DNA from 3 places in the Dickeya lacustris genome. Region 2 is predicted to be linked to each of the others. Evidence: predicted binding sites of a transcription regulator. Region 2 holds the regulator's gene; each other region holds the start of a gene.

Region 1 (4,638 bases), 1.3 Mb from region 2:
GCGAGGGGTGGATGTTGAGCATCCGCCCCAGAAAACGGGCGACAAATCCGGCGCTCAGGATCCGCATATAGCCAGCCAGCACCACCACATCGGGCTGGTATTTCTCGATTTCTGTCGCCAGCGCGTCATCAAAGTCGGCGCGGCTGGGGTAATCGCTCGCCTGTAGCGCATGCGTTGCTATACCGGCATCACGCGCTCGCTGTAAACCCAATGCATCCGAATTATTGCTCAAGACCGCCGTAATTTTCCCGGCGATACGGCCTTGCTCGCAGGCGTCAATTAACGCCTGCAAGTTACTTCCCTGGCCTGAAATCAGGACAACGATGTTTTTCATCACTGGATGACCACGGTTTCTCCGCCATCAGTGCGGGTAATGACACCGATGTTCCAGGCGGTTTCACCGTTGCTGGTAAGGTGAGCGATAGCGTTCTCGGCCTGTTCGGCAGGCAGTGCGATTATCATGCCTACGCCGCAGTTAAAGGTGCGGTACATTTCGTGGCGGCTAACGTTGCAGGTTTGCTGCAACCATTGGAACACAGACGGCCACTGCCAACTGGATTCATTAATCGTCGCTTGCATACCTTCCGGCAGGACGCGCGGAATGTTTTCCCAGAACCCGCCACCGGTCAGATGAGAAATGGCGTGTACCTCTACGTTTTCGATCAGTGACAATACTGATTTGACGTAAATTTTCGTCGGGGCCAGCAGGTGGTCAGCCAGCGGTTTACCGTCGAGTTCAACGTTATCGGGATCGGTATTGCTGACCTCGAGAATCTTACGAATTAATGAGTAGCCATTAGAGTGCGGGCCGCTGGACGCGAGCGCAATCAGCGCATCGCCTTCGCGTACCAGACTGCCATCAATGATTTCTGACTTCTCAACCACGCCGACACAGAAACCGGCAACATCATAATCTTCACCGTGGTACATGCCGGGCATTTCTGCGGTTTCACCGCCGACCAACGCGCAGCCTGACTGCTTACAGCCTTCGGCAATACCGGTAATCACGCGGGTTGCGGTGTCTACATCCAGCTTACCTGTGGCGTAGTAATCGAGGAAGAACAGCGGTTCAGCCCCTTGAACGACCAGGTCGTTCACACACATCGCCACCAGATCGATACCAATCGTGTCATGACGCTGCAAGTCCATCGCCAGACGCAGTTTGGTGCCGACACCATCAGTACCGGAAACCAGTACCGGTTCGCGGTATTTTTGCGGCAAGGCGCACAGCGCACCGAAACCGCCCAAGCCTCCCATAACTTCCGGGCGACGGGTCTGTTTCACTACACCTTTAATACGGTCTACTAATGCATTGCCAGCATCAATATCTACGCCTGCGTCTTTATAGCTGAGAGAGGTTTTGTCGGTCACTGCGGAGTCCCCACGGAGGTTACGATTGGTTTAAAAAATGGAGCGGGCTCATTCTAACAGCGTAAGCAAACGTTTGCGAGCGGTGTCTTTGCTCCGGCAGGTTTCATGGGTATCCACCCGATAGACTGGCTTGCATTGGGAATCGACAGGGAATTTCCCTCTTGGCTTGATTTGGATCAGCCCAGAGTCTATGGCACTTATTTCAAAAAGCGGTATAATCCCGCGATTTTTTTGGCCGCCAACCGCCGATGGGGAGAAAAGTAATGAAGATCGTCGAGGTAAAACACCCGCTTGTCAAACATAAACTGGGTCTGATGCGTGAGCATGACATCAGCACCAAACGTTTTCGCGAACTGGCATCGGAAGTCGGCAGTTTGCTGACTTATGAAGCCACTGCCGATCTGGCAACGGAGAAAGTGACCATCGAGGGTTGGTGTGGCCCGGTTGAAATTGATCAGATAAAAGGTAAGAAGATTACCGTCGTGCCGATTCTGCGTGCCGGCCTTGGCATGATGGAAGGGGTGCTGGAAAACGTTCCCAGCGCGCGTATCAGTGTGGTGGGGATGTATCGTGATGAACAAACGCTGGAGCCGGTGCCTTATTTCCAGAAACTGGCGTCTAACATTGATGAGCGTATGGCGCTGGTGGTTGACCCGATGTTGGCGACCGGTGGTTCCATGATTGCCACTATTGATTTGCTGAAAAAAGCCGGTTGTCAGAGCATTAAGGTGCTGGTGTTGGTTGCCGCGCCCGAGGGCATTGCCGCGCTGGAAAAAGCCCATCCTGATATTGAGCTCTACACGGCCTCCATCGACAAAGGTCTCAATGAACACGGTTATATCATGCCGGGCCTGGGCGATGCGGGCGATAAGTTGTTTGGAACCAAGTGATCTTTAAAAGCCGACTATCGAGTCGGCTTTTTTTTGCGTATGCCAACAGGGCCGTCGTGCCTACGCCCGGCGTTCGCATGCTTACCACGGATGGCGATATTTTGCAGCGCCTGTTATTGACGACAGGGCTGACATTTCTGCCGGATACCCCGGTAATTGCATGACATACAGAGGAAAATAAGATGACTCGTCGCGCTATTGGCGTCAGTGAACGACCCCCGCTTTTGCAAACGATTCCGTTAAGCTTTCAGCACCTGTTTGCCATGTTTGGCGCCACGGTGTTGGTGCCGATGTTGTTCAAGATAAACCCGGCGACGGTGTTGCTGTTCAACGGTATTGGTACTTTGCTGTATCTGTTTATCTGTAAAGGGAAAATTCCGGCTTATCTTGGCTCCAGCTTTGCGTTTCTCTCACCGGTGTTTCTGCTGCTGCCTCAGGGGTATGAAGTGGCGTTGGGTGGGTTTATTTTGTGTGGCGCGCTGTTTTGCCTGGTCGCGTTGGTGGTAAAAAAAGCCGGAACGGGCTGGCTGGATGTGATTTTCCCTCCGGCTGCGATGGGGGCGATTGTTGCTGTCATCGGTCTGGAACTGGCGGGCGTGGCGGCTAACATGGCCGGGTTGCTACCAGCCGCCGGTGTGGAAATGGACAGCAAAACTGTGACGGTCTCGCTGGTGACGCTGGCGGTCACGGTGCTGGGGTCGGTACTGTTTCGCGGTTTTCTGGCTATCATTCCTATCCTGATTGGCGTGTTGGTGGGCTATGCCCTTGCCTTTGTGATGGGAATGGTGGATTTAACGCCGATTGCTCAGGCTCACTGGTTTGCACTGCCGACGTTTTATACGCCGCGTTTTGAATGGGTCGCGATGCTGACGGTATTACCGGCTGCATTAGTGGTGATAGCCGAGCATATTGGTCATCTGGTGGTGACGGCCAATATTGTGAAGCGCGATCTGGTGAAAGATCCCGGTTTGCATCGCTCTCTGTTCGCCAACGGCGTATCCACCATACTCTCCGGCTTCTTTGGTTCAACGCCGAACACCACTTATGGCGAGAATATCGGCGTGCTGGCGATCACCAAGGTATATAGCACTTGGGTGATTGGCGGCGCGGCGGTGATCGCCATTCTGCTTTCTTGCGTCGGCAAGCTGGCGGCGGCGATTCAGGCCGTGCCTGTGCCGGTGATGGGCGGTGTGTCATTACTGCTGTACGGCGTGATTGGCGCATCCGGTATCCGTGTACTGATTGAATCCAAAGTCGATTACAACAAAGCACAGAACCTGATCCTGACATCGGTCATCCTGATTATCGGCGTCAGTGGCGCAAAAATCCATTTTGGCGCAGTTGAGCTTAAAGGCATGGCGCTGGCAACGGTTGTGGGTATCTGCCTGAGTTTACTGTTTCGTCTCATTAGCCAATTCCGTAAAGAAGAAGAGGTGATAGAGGCCGCTGAAGAGGGAAGCGCAGGGCATTAATACGCCGCATCGGATTGAGATGATGCGTATAGATGAACGTTACCGTCTGGTTGTCGGGCGTATAAATATAAAGAGCGCCTGACAACCGCCTGGCATGGATGCCGGTTCTATCAGCAACAGGTTATATGCTAAACTTGTCGCGTTTTCCTGCCTGTTTGGTTTGAGGTGCTTCTGAACACACCGGCACAGCTATCATTGCCACTCTATCTGCCCGATGACGAAACCTTTGCCAGTTTCTATCCGGGTGAGAACACGTCCCTGCTGGCCGCTATTCATAATACTCTGGAGCAAGAGCATGGTAGCTATATCTATTTCTGGTCACGCGAAGGCGGGGGGCGCAGTCACTTGCTGCATGCGGCCTGTGCGCAGTTGTCCCGTCTTGGCAGCGCGGTGGGGTATGTACCGCTCGATAAGCGTGCTTACTTTGTAACCGATGTGCTGGAAGGGATGGAGCAACTGGCGCTGGTGTGCATTGATAACATTGAGTCTATCGCCGGTGACAGTGAGTGGGAAATGGCGATGTTCAACCTCTATAACCGCATACAAGAGAGCGGCCGAACCCGGCTGTTGATTACCGGCGATCGCCCGCCGCGCCAGCTTAATCTGCAACTTCCTGACCTGGCTTCACGCCTTGACTGGGGGCAGATTTATCGCTTACAGCCGCTATCCGACGACGAGAAAGGCGAGGCGCTGCAATTGCGTGCCCGACTGCGGGGGTTTGAACTGCCGGAAGATGTCAGCCGTTTCTTGTTGAAGAGGCTGGACAGGCAGATGCGTACACTCTTTATGACGCTCGACCAGTTGGATCGCGCGTCTATCACCGCCCAGCGCAAGCTCACGATTCCCTTTGTCAAAGAGATCCTCGACTTGTAATCGCCGGGTTAGAGAATGTCCAGCACCTGCTC
Region 2 (4,638 bases):
CGCTATACGAGCCTGCCATGATGGTATCCACCACACCCATTGAGGTTTGCGAGACTTGCGCAATAATGACGGGAATGGCCAGCGCCAGCAAATGACGCGCTTCTGCTAAATACTTCTGCACAACAACCTTCCTAGAACAGGATTGAGAGGGATCTCGGCACGAGAAAGACAATCATCCTTTATTTCGTAAAAAAAGATAATGCATTGTAACGATTTAACGGTGTTAAACCAATGCCTGTGCTATGCCGTCTGTTCCGTTTGGTTTTCCTGTCAATCTGGTGCACACTGCCGTGCATTCGATGAATGCGTTTTCAGGCGTTATTCCGATCATCGGATAAGCGCCAAGGTTGCATCCATCGCGTTTTATGACCCGATTCAGGAGAGCAGAACACCATCATGTTTACCGGTATTGTTCAAGGCACGGCGACAGTCGTGTCTGTTGATGAAAAACCCAATTTTCGCACTCACGTCATCCAACTGCCTGCTGAACTGCTGCCTGGACTTGAGCCGGGCGCTTCTGTGGCGCATAACGGCTGTTGTTTGACCGTAACCGAGATTAACGGCGATTGCGTCAGCTTTGATTTAATCAAAGAGACATTACGCTTGACTAACCTGGGCGAGATTAACGTCGGCGACAGCGTGAATGTTGAGCGTGCGGCCAAATATGGCGATGAAATCGGTGGGCATGTCATGTCCGGCCATATTATGTGTACGGCAGAGGTTGTGAAGATCCTGACCTCAGAAAATAACCATCAGATTTGGTTCCGCCTGTCGGATACCAGCCTGATGAAATATGTTTTGCATAAAGGGTTTATTGGTATTGACGGCATTAGTCTGACGGTGGGTGAAGTCACTCGCAGTCGTTTCTGTGTGCATTTGATCCCTGAAACACTGCAACGTACCACGCTGGGGAAAAAGCGGCTTGGCGATCGCATCAATATTGAAAATTGACCCGCAAACACAAGCGATAGTCGATTCCGTTGAGCGTGTGATGGCGGCCCAACAAGCCCGGCAGCAGGCAGAGGCAGAGGCAGCGCAAGACGAATAACCTTAACCCGGCGGCAAAGGGCAAAGAATGTGCCTGAGCCGCCGGTTGAGGCCTCAGTGAGAAACCTGGGCTCTTGCGCTGTCAAGCGGTTAGCGCGCGCAACGCACAGTCAGAACAAATGCACAGTCAGGACAGTTGGCGAGCCGTTGGCATAGCTATCTGGCAGCGTCAGATGATGGTTGTTGTCGTCAAAAACCATGACCGGAGTGTGGCTGCCAGCGCTGGTCATGGTTTTTCCTGACCAGCCGGGACTGGCGCGGTATTAGCGCCGATAGTCGAGGAAGGGGCCATCGCCGACAGAGCGACGCTCAATGAGCGTCGGGTGGACTTCAATGGTCTGCGCTTCCTCACGTTTGCTGGTAATGCGATCCAGCAACATTGAGAATGCGGCTTGTCCGAGACGCTCTTTCGGTTGATGGATAGTGGTGAGCGCCGGCGTGAAATAACGGGCGTGGCGAACATTGTCATACCCTATCACCGAAATATCCTGCGGAACCCGCAATCCCAGCTCATCTGCGGCACAAATCGCGCCCATCGCCATGATATCGCCGCCACAGAATACCGCCGTCGGGCGATGCTTTTGCGCCAGAATTTGGTGCATGGCCTTATAGCCGGATTCCGGTTCGAAATCGCCTTGCACCACCCATTCTTCGCGTATCGTAATTTCCGCTTCCTTCAACGCCTTGAGAAAGCCCAGATAGCGACCGCTGCCGGTATTACGTTCCTGCGAGCCAGGGATTGCGCCAATATCACGGTGGCCCCGTTCAATCAGGTAACGGCCAGCCATGTAGCCGCCGGTGAAGGCATTATCGATGATGGTGTCGGTAAAATCGCTGTGCGCTTCCCCCCAGTCCATGACGACCATCGGGATATGGCGGTAGTCAGCCAGCATGGATAACAGCGCGGGTGGGTATTCGGCACACATGACTAATAAGCCATCAACGCGCTTTTGCGCCAGCATGGACAAATAAGCGCGCTGTTTATCCAGATTATTGTGGGAGTTACACAGAATGAGGGTGTAGCCTCTGGCGTAACAGCTATTTTCGACGGCTTCGATAATTTCAGCAAAATAGGGCGCTTCACTTGAGGTGGCCAGCAACCCGATAGACTTGGTGTGATTCACTTTCAGGCTGCGCGCCACCGCGCTTGGTGAGTAGTGCAATTCCTTGATGGCTGCACGCACCGCAGCTTTGGTTTCTTCGGCGACGAAACGTGTTTTATTGATCACGTGTGATACGGTTGTGGTTGAAACGCCTGCGCGCTTTGCCACATCTTTAATCGTTGCCATCTCAAGTGACTCCTGAACAGTTGTAACAGCAACGCATCTGTTACAGCAGTAAATATGTTGTTAATCGTTTGCCTGCGTGAATTCATCTCCAGCCAGATAGCAAGGCACGATTTCAGGTGGAGATATGCCGAAGTGTCGCCGGAGGGGAGGCCGGGAGGCGGCCAACGCAGTGCATACAGTAAACTGCGAATTCTGGCCGATCTAGATCAAAAGTGGAAGAAATAATTCGTGTTATCTCTGTGATGAGGAAAGCGGTTTTTTTAACGCTGTTTCATATAATGAAAAACTGGTTATATTTATCGTCGGTGTATATTCATTGTGATGTGATAACCCGCCGTTTCGTCAAATACAGGAGCATGTTTATGGATACTAATTTGAAGATGTCGTTATTCACAACGGCCGTTGCGCTGGCGGTGATTGTGGTGTTCAGCATGAATGCTGTATTGAATTAACGCCGTATTGTCCGGCTGACGCGTTCTTGCTGGCCGGGCAATCTCAGTGCGCTAACGGCAGACGGCTTGTACAGAAGTGCATCGAGAGTGGATGGAGCGCGAATGAAATGAGAGTCATCGAGCGTCGTGGGCCATAACCGTAACCCGCCATCAAGCCGTATTACCGCGCTAAAGGTGTGATTTTTAATCGCTGTATCAACGAATTGTCTTCGGTGTCACCACGCGGCGTGCGCCGACGTAGTGATCCTGCCAGTAGTCTTCACTCAGTTTGCTGATTTTTATATCAGAGCCGGTGCGGGGCGACTGAATAAAGCGGCCATTGCCAAGATAAACGCCGACGTGATCGGCGGCACCTCGGTTGGTAATTCTGAAAAATACCAGATCCCCGCTCTCCAATTCATTTTTCTTGATAGGGGCGGCATCGCGCAGATGGAACATCTCGTTAGCGGTGCGAGGAATCGGGATTTTCACCACATCTTTGTAGGCGTAATACACTAATCCGCTGCAATCAAAACCAGAATAGGGCGATGAGCCACCCCAGTGATAAGGCTTGCCAATCTGACTCATCAGCTTATTCATCGCTGTCTGCTTGGCATGCTGATAACGCTTTTGATGCGCCGGATTCATGGCAATAACGGACTTGTTCTGTGTGTCTTTTTTGTTCTTACCGTGATGCGCGCTGGCGGCTAACTCTTCGCTATGAGTGCTGGATTTACCTTTGTGATTTTTTGCTGCTGGCTGCCCTGTGCCTGGTTTTGTGCTTTTGGTATGTGCCGCTTTCGCTACCGTTGCTGGCTGTTCGGGCACATGCCCTTTCTTGGCATTTTTAGCTGTGGGCAGGGGCGCTTTGGCTAAGGGGGTTTTCTCTGGTTTTTTATCATTTTTGCCGGTTTTAGCGGCATTGTGTGCCGTGTTAGCCGGGGCATTCCCTTTAGCTGCGGCAGTTTTGCTGTGTGCAGGTGCACCGGAGTGGCTGGTTGCCGTGTTTTTAGGTACAGGGTGCTTATCCGATACAGCGGCTTTACGCGATGACGCAGGGGGAGTAGACGGCGCACTGGCGCTTTTTTTAGCACTCTTTGCAGTCTTGCTTTTTTTCGGATCATCCACAGCCTTACTCGCCGTAGCCACGCCGCTTTTGCGTGGTAATACAGCGTTATTGTGAGGCGCAGCTTGTGCCAGACTAAAAAACAGATTACTGAAAAATAATAAAAAAAGCGTAATAAATAAACGCATAATGATGCTGACCGAATGGTGTCCTCAATCGTTCAATCTTTACAGTATTCCCCAAAATGACCTGATAAAAAAGTGGGGATAGGGCTTTTGTTACTACAAAATAGTGAGAAAACGTTAACAGCAGTTGTTTTTTGCTTAATTATCCATCAATGCGGCGGCGGCAGACACGCGGCGATGATAAAATCGTAAAACCCTACAAAAGATAGCGTTTTTTTGTGGTTGCCGCTATCGGTAGAATACCCGGCTATAGCACGAAAAGCGGCTAGCGCTCCTGGCCGTAATCCTATGTCGAGTCTGACTTGATACCGGCATCACCCGCTTAAGGAAGCATAAAGAATGACTAGCACTGTTGAGAAAATTCAGCGCCAGATCGCTGAAAACCCGATCCTACTGTACATGAAAGGCTCGCCAAAACTGCCGAGCTGTGGTTTTTCCGCCCAGGCGGTACAGGCGTTGTCAGCATGTGGTGAGCGTTTTGCTTATGTTGATATTTTGCAAAACCCAGATATCCGTGCCGAATTGCCTAAGTACGCCAATTGGCCGACCTTCCCGCAGTTGTGGGTTGATGGCGAGTTGGTCGGCGGTTGCGACATTCTGATTGAAATGTATCAGCGTGG
Region 3 (4,638 bases), 2.1 Mb from region 2:
TCATCAAAGCGTTTCTGCGAGCTTTTGATACGATCCACGCCTTCATTAAAGGATTTACTGTACGCATCCTGATCGCCAATACGTGACGCTGCCACAGCCTGCACTAATAGCTGACGGGAAACACGGAAGTTATCCATACTGCTGCTGATGCCGGCACGAATATCCGATACCAGATTCGCTCTTTCCAGCGATACATTACTCTGTTTAAGAAAATAACTCGCTGTACCAATCGAGATCGCAAACAGCACCAGAATAATAGTGAGCAATGTAATAAAGAGCGTCACAAGACGAATGTTGTTTATCGAAGAAATAGTCCCTTTTTGGTTTACCATTCTGATTTCTCACTTTCACCACGAGATGCTAATCACTTCCGCTGCCATCAGCAGCGAAAGCACGTATACCTGTAACACTTCACGCCCCCCTGATGTGGCTTCCGCTGGCCTGCCTGATGGCATACCCCATCTGACTGACGGCGGCCGCCGCATTTGGGTAACGAGAATGAATGTCATATAAAGTAGCGCTGCCACATACAGCATTTCCTGAGAAAACGTGACGGTAACGACGCCACGACCGGTTATCGAATGCGTCACAAAACACGTCAACCAGGAAAAACGAAACAATATTTCAATTTAATTATTTTGTCGTTTCTTTAAAAAAGAAAAGCGGTTATAACTTTATCATGCACGGTGGATGAGTGGACAGTACAAATCATCCGGTTCCTTGTGTGCGATCTCATTCTGAGAATTAAAATAATGTAATTGCCTAAAATTATCGTAACCGTTGTCATAAAACATTGTGCGGCAGCACTAAATTCGCTGATTGTGCGCGTAAATAGCGGCTCACTGACGGCAGGCAAAAAAAGTAAAAAAATACGCCTAAAGTGCGTCGTTCATACCCTTATCGTAAGCAAGTGGTTGATGATAATAAGATATGTATGTCTTCAATGCGCAGTGATAAGAGGGCGTGTATTCGGTTATATTCGCCATATTGCAAACAATAAAAAGCCAGCCGTTATCAGGCTGGCTTTTTGCTGCGCCCCGCTACGGGGGCAGCACATCACTGACGCTTAATAGAGCAAGCGGGCGCGAATAGTACCAGGAATGGACTTCATCAGCTGTAATGCGGTGTCTGCGCCATCCGTTTCTACATCGATTACCACGTAGCCGATTTCCGGGCTGGTTTGCAGATACTGCGCGGCAATGTTAATGCCCTGTTCTGCAAAGATATGGTTAATCTGCGTCATGATACCCGGTCGATTTTCATGGATATGCAACAGACGGCTAGCCCGATCGCCATGCGCAGGTAATGAAACTTCAGGGAAGTTAACCGCTGACAAGGTGGAACCATTGTCCGAATATTTCGCCAGTTTTCCGGCGACTTCATCACCGATGTTGACCTGCGCTTCTTCCGTCGAACCACCGATATGTGGCGTCAGGATGACGTTATCGAATTCACACAACGGTGACAGGAACGGGTCTGCGTTGGTGGCAGGCTCTTGTGGGAACACATCAATCGCTGCGCCAGACAGGTGCTTGCTGGTCAATGCGTCGCTCAGGGCCGGGATATCCACTACAGTACCACGGGAGGCGTTGATAAGAATGGCACCCGGCTTCATCAGCGCCAGTTCATTAGCGCCAATCATATTTTGCGTACTGTCGGTTTCCGGCACATGCAGACTGACAACATCGCTCATGTTCAGCAAATCAGACAGATGGCGTACCTGCTGGGCATTACCTAATGGCAATTTGCTTTCAATATCATAGAAATAGACATACATCCCCAGGCTTTCGGCCAGAATGCCTAATTGTGTACCTATATGCCCATAACCGATGATCCCAAGCTTTTTGCCACGCGCTTCGAAACAACCTACGGCTTGTTTATGCCACACGCCGCGATGAGCTTTGGCGTTAGCAGCCGGCACACCGCGCAACAGCAACAGCAGTTCGCCTATCACCAACTCGGCAACGGAACGGGTATTGGAAAAAGGTGCGTTGAAAACCGGGATACCACGCTTGGTCGCTGCGGCTAAATCAACCTGGTTCGTACCAATGCAGAAACACCCGACGGCAACCAGCTTCTCTGCGGCAGCGAAAATTTCTTCTGTAAGATGAGTACGCGAACGAATCCCCACAAAATGCGCATCACGAATCGATGCTTTTAGCGCTTCCGTGTCCAGCGCGCCTTTGTGATATTCAATATTGGTGTAACCCGCTGCGCGCAGATTTTCCAGCGCGTTCGGGTGAACCCCTTCCAGCAACAGGAACTTAATCTTGTCTTTTTCCAGTGATACCTTTGCCATTTCCCGACCTTATTTTCAGACTTCAGATGCGACGGTTCAAAAACCAGTCTGTGCAAACATAACAAAAAATACGCACTCGGCAATACAAACGATTGCCTGCCTATCTTCCGGTAATGCCTCGTAGTAACCGTTTCACGGCAAAAAATACTGCCAACCCTTCAGTGAACCACACAGGAATGATACGAAATAAGAAAAGCTAATATTAAGTACCAAAATTGAGCCGTTATGAAAAGCCAGATTTTTTAGATAAAAAAATCCGGCGGCTGTGTTCAGCGGCCGGATGGGTGTGCGTCACGGGCTGTGACGAGATTAACCTGCGCGTGACTTCAGTCGGACGGTTTTCACGCCATCAGCCGTTCCAACCAGCGCCACATCAGCGCCGCGATTTGCAAACAACCCGACGGTAACAACCCCCGCAATGCCGTTAATTCGGTCTTCCATTGCAGCAGCATGCGACAAATCCATATCATGGACATCCAGAATAATATTGCCGTTATCGGTCAACACCCCTTCGCGATAAACGGGCCGTCCACCGAGTATTGTCAACTCGCGAGCAACAGACGCACGCGCCATGGGAATCACCTCTACCGGTAATGGGAAACGCCCCAATACCTCGACTTGCTTGGAAGCGTCCACAATGCAGATAAACTGGCGGGCTATCGAGGCAACAATTTTTTCACGCGTTAATGCAGCGCCACCGCCCTTAATCATCTGCATCTGAGGGTTTATCTCATCTGCGCCATCAACGTAGACATCCAGCACATCCACATCGTTACAGTCAAAAACCGGAATACCCAGGCTTTTTAGTTTCGCGGTAGAGGCATCCGAGCTGGAAACCGCCCCCTCGATTTGATGTTTGATAGAACCCAGCGCGTCAATAAAATGCGCGGCGGTAGACCCCGTACCAACGCCAACAATAGTGCCGGGGCGAACAAAATCGAGTGCAGCCCAGCCAACGGCTTTTTTCAGTTCATCCTGCGTCATAGTGTGTTTATGCCTGTGGGAAAATAGCGACGAAAACGTGTGCGTAGTTATAAAACATGGCTGCGGTAAAAGGGGGCTTTTGTCGCTGGCGGTAAGCGGTATTTAGGTATAAATACGCCAAATGATGTGATTTTTTCGGCGATGCCTCACAAAAATGTGGCATATTGCCAAAATGGTTTTTACGCAAAGGAATACTCATCTCCATGAAACGCCCGGACTATCGCACGCTTCAGGCGCTGGACGCCGTGATCCGTGAGCGCGGCTTTGAACGCGCGGCACAAAAACTTTGTATTACTCAGTCCGCCGTCTCTCAGCGTATAAAACAGCTGGAGAACCTGTTCGGCCAGCCGCTGTTGGTAAGAACCATTCCGCCACGCCCGACCGAGCAAGGCCAGAAACTGTTGGCGCTGTTACATCAAGTGGAATTGCTGGAAGAAGAGTGGCTGGGGAATGAAAACAGCAGTGAGACGCCGCTGTTGCTGTCGCTGGCCGTCAACGCCGACAGCCTCGCGACCTGGCTGCTACCTGCGCTACAGCCGGTACTGGTCGATTCGCCTATCCGACTGAATTTACAGGTTGAAGATGAAACCCGCACTCAGGAACGCCTGCGCCGTGGCGAAGTGGTCGGTGCGGTGAGTATTCAGCCACAGCCGTTACCGAGTTGTCTGGTTGATAAACTGGGCGCGCTCGACTACCTGTTCGTCGCCTCACCGGATTTTGCCAACCGCTATTTCCCGAACGGCGTAACGCGTTCAGCCTTGTTGCGCGCGCCAGCCGTCGCGTTCGACCACCTTGACGACATGCATCAGGCATTTTTACAGCAGAATTTTGACTTACCGCCGGGCAGTGTTCCTTGCCATATCGTCAATTCATCAGAGGCATTTGTGCAACTTGCACGTCAGGGCACTACCTGTTGCATGATTCCACATTTGCAAATCGAAAAAGAACTCGCGAATGGTGAGCTCATCGACCTGACGCCGGGGTTATTCCAGCGCCGGATGCTGTATTGGCACCGTTTCGCCCCGGAAAGCAGAATGATGCGACAGGTAACGGACGCGCTGCTCAGTCACGGGCGTCAGGTGCTGCGTCAATCCTAAGGCTGGCGCCCCGCGAGTGGGGCACCGTCCGCACGATCAGGGCGTGCGCTGTAATTCAAATACCACATCAACCTGATCATCGAAATGGATAGCCTGTTGCTCATAGGTTTGCGAAACCTCTACCGGTGCAGCCCTGTCTGCGGCTTTAAACATACGCGCAACCGGTGTTGGCTGATAATTAGCAACATGATAGCGAATGCTATAAATCGGCCCTAAAGCCGTATTGAACCCGGCAGCCAGCGATTGCGCCTGCTGCGT

What was found. The regulator PurR, encoded in region 2, represses purine synthesis genes. The targets are predictions, from matches to a motif close to CANGCAAACGTTTGCNTG.
Region 1: the regulator PurR is predicted to act here: its motif matches at 1,434-1,451, upstream of purM (phosphoribosylformylglycinamidine cyclo-ligase).
Region 3: the regulator PurR is predicted to act here: its motif matches at 2,381-2,398, upstream of serA (phosphoglycerate dehydrogenase).

The regions. Positions count from the first base shown of each region.
Region 1 is NZ_CP114280.1:3,889,714-3,894,351, forward strand. It holds gene purN (phosphoribosylglycinamide formyltransferase) at 1-334, opposite strand, end outside; gene purM (phosphoribosylformylglycinamidine cyclo-ligase) at 334-1,371, opposite strand; gene upp (uracil phosphoribosyltransferase) at 1,635-2,261, shown strand; gene uraA (uracil permease) at 2,444-3,733, shown strand; gene hda (DnaA inactivator Hda) at 3,899-4,606, shown strand; gene arsC (arsenate reductase (glutaredoxin)) at 4,615-4,638, opposite strand, start outside.
Region 2 is NZ_CP114280.1:863,907-868,544, reverse strand. It holds partial or broken gene O1Q98_RS03930 (MATE family efflux transporter) at 1-121, opposite strand, end outside; partial or broken gene O1Q98_RS03925 (riboflavin synthase subunit alpha) at 397-1,048, shown strand; gene purR (HTH-type transcriptional repressor PurR) at 1,311-2,336, opposite strand; gene cydH (cytochrome bd-I oxidase subunit CydH) at 2,699-2,788, shown strand; gene O1Q98_RS03910 (C40 family peptidase) at 2,984-4,021, opposite strand; gene O1Q98_RS03905 (Grx4 family monothiol glutaredoxin) at 4,358-4,638, shown strand, end outside.
Region 3 is NZ_CP114280.1:3,127,587-3,132,224, reverse strand. It holds gene O1Q98_RS14245 (methyl-accepting chemotaxis protein) at 1-332, opposite strand, end outside; gene serA (phosphoglycerate dehydrogenase) at 1,067-2,299, opposite strand; gene rpiA (ribose-5-phosphate isomerase RpiA) at 2,609-3,283, opposite strand; gene O1Q98_RS14230 (LysR family transcriptional regulator ArgP) at 3,487-4,380, shown strand; gene O1Q98_RS14225 (oxidative stress defense protein) at 4,417-4,638, opposite strand, start outside.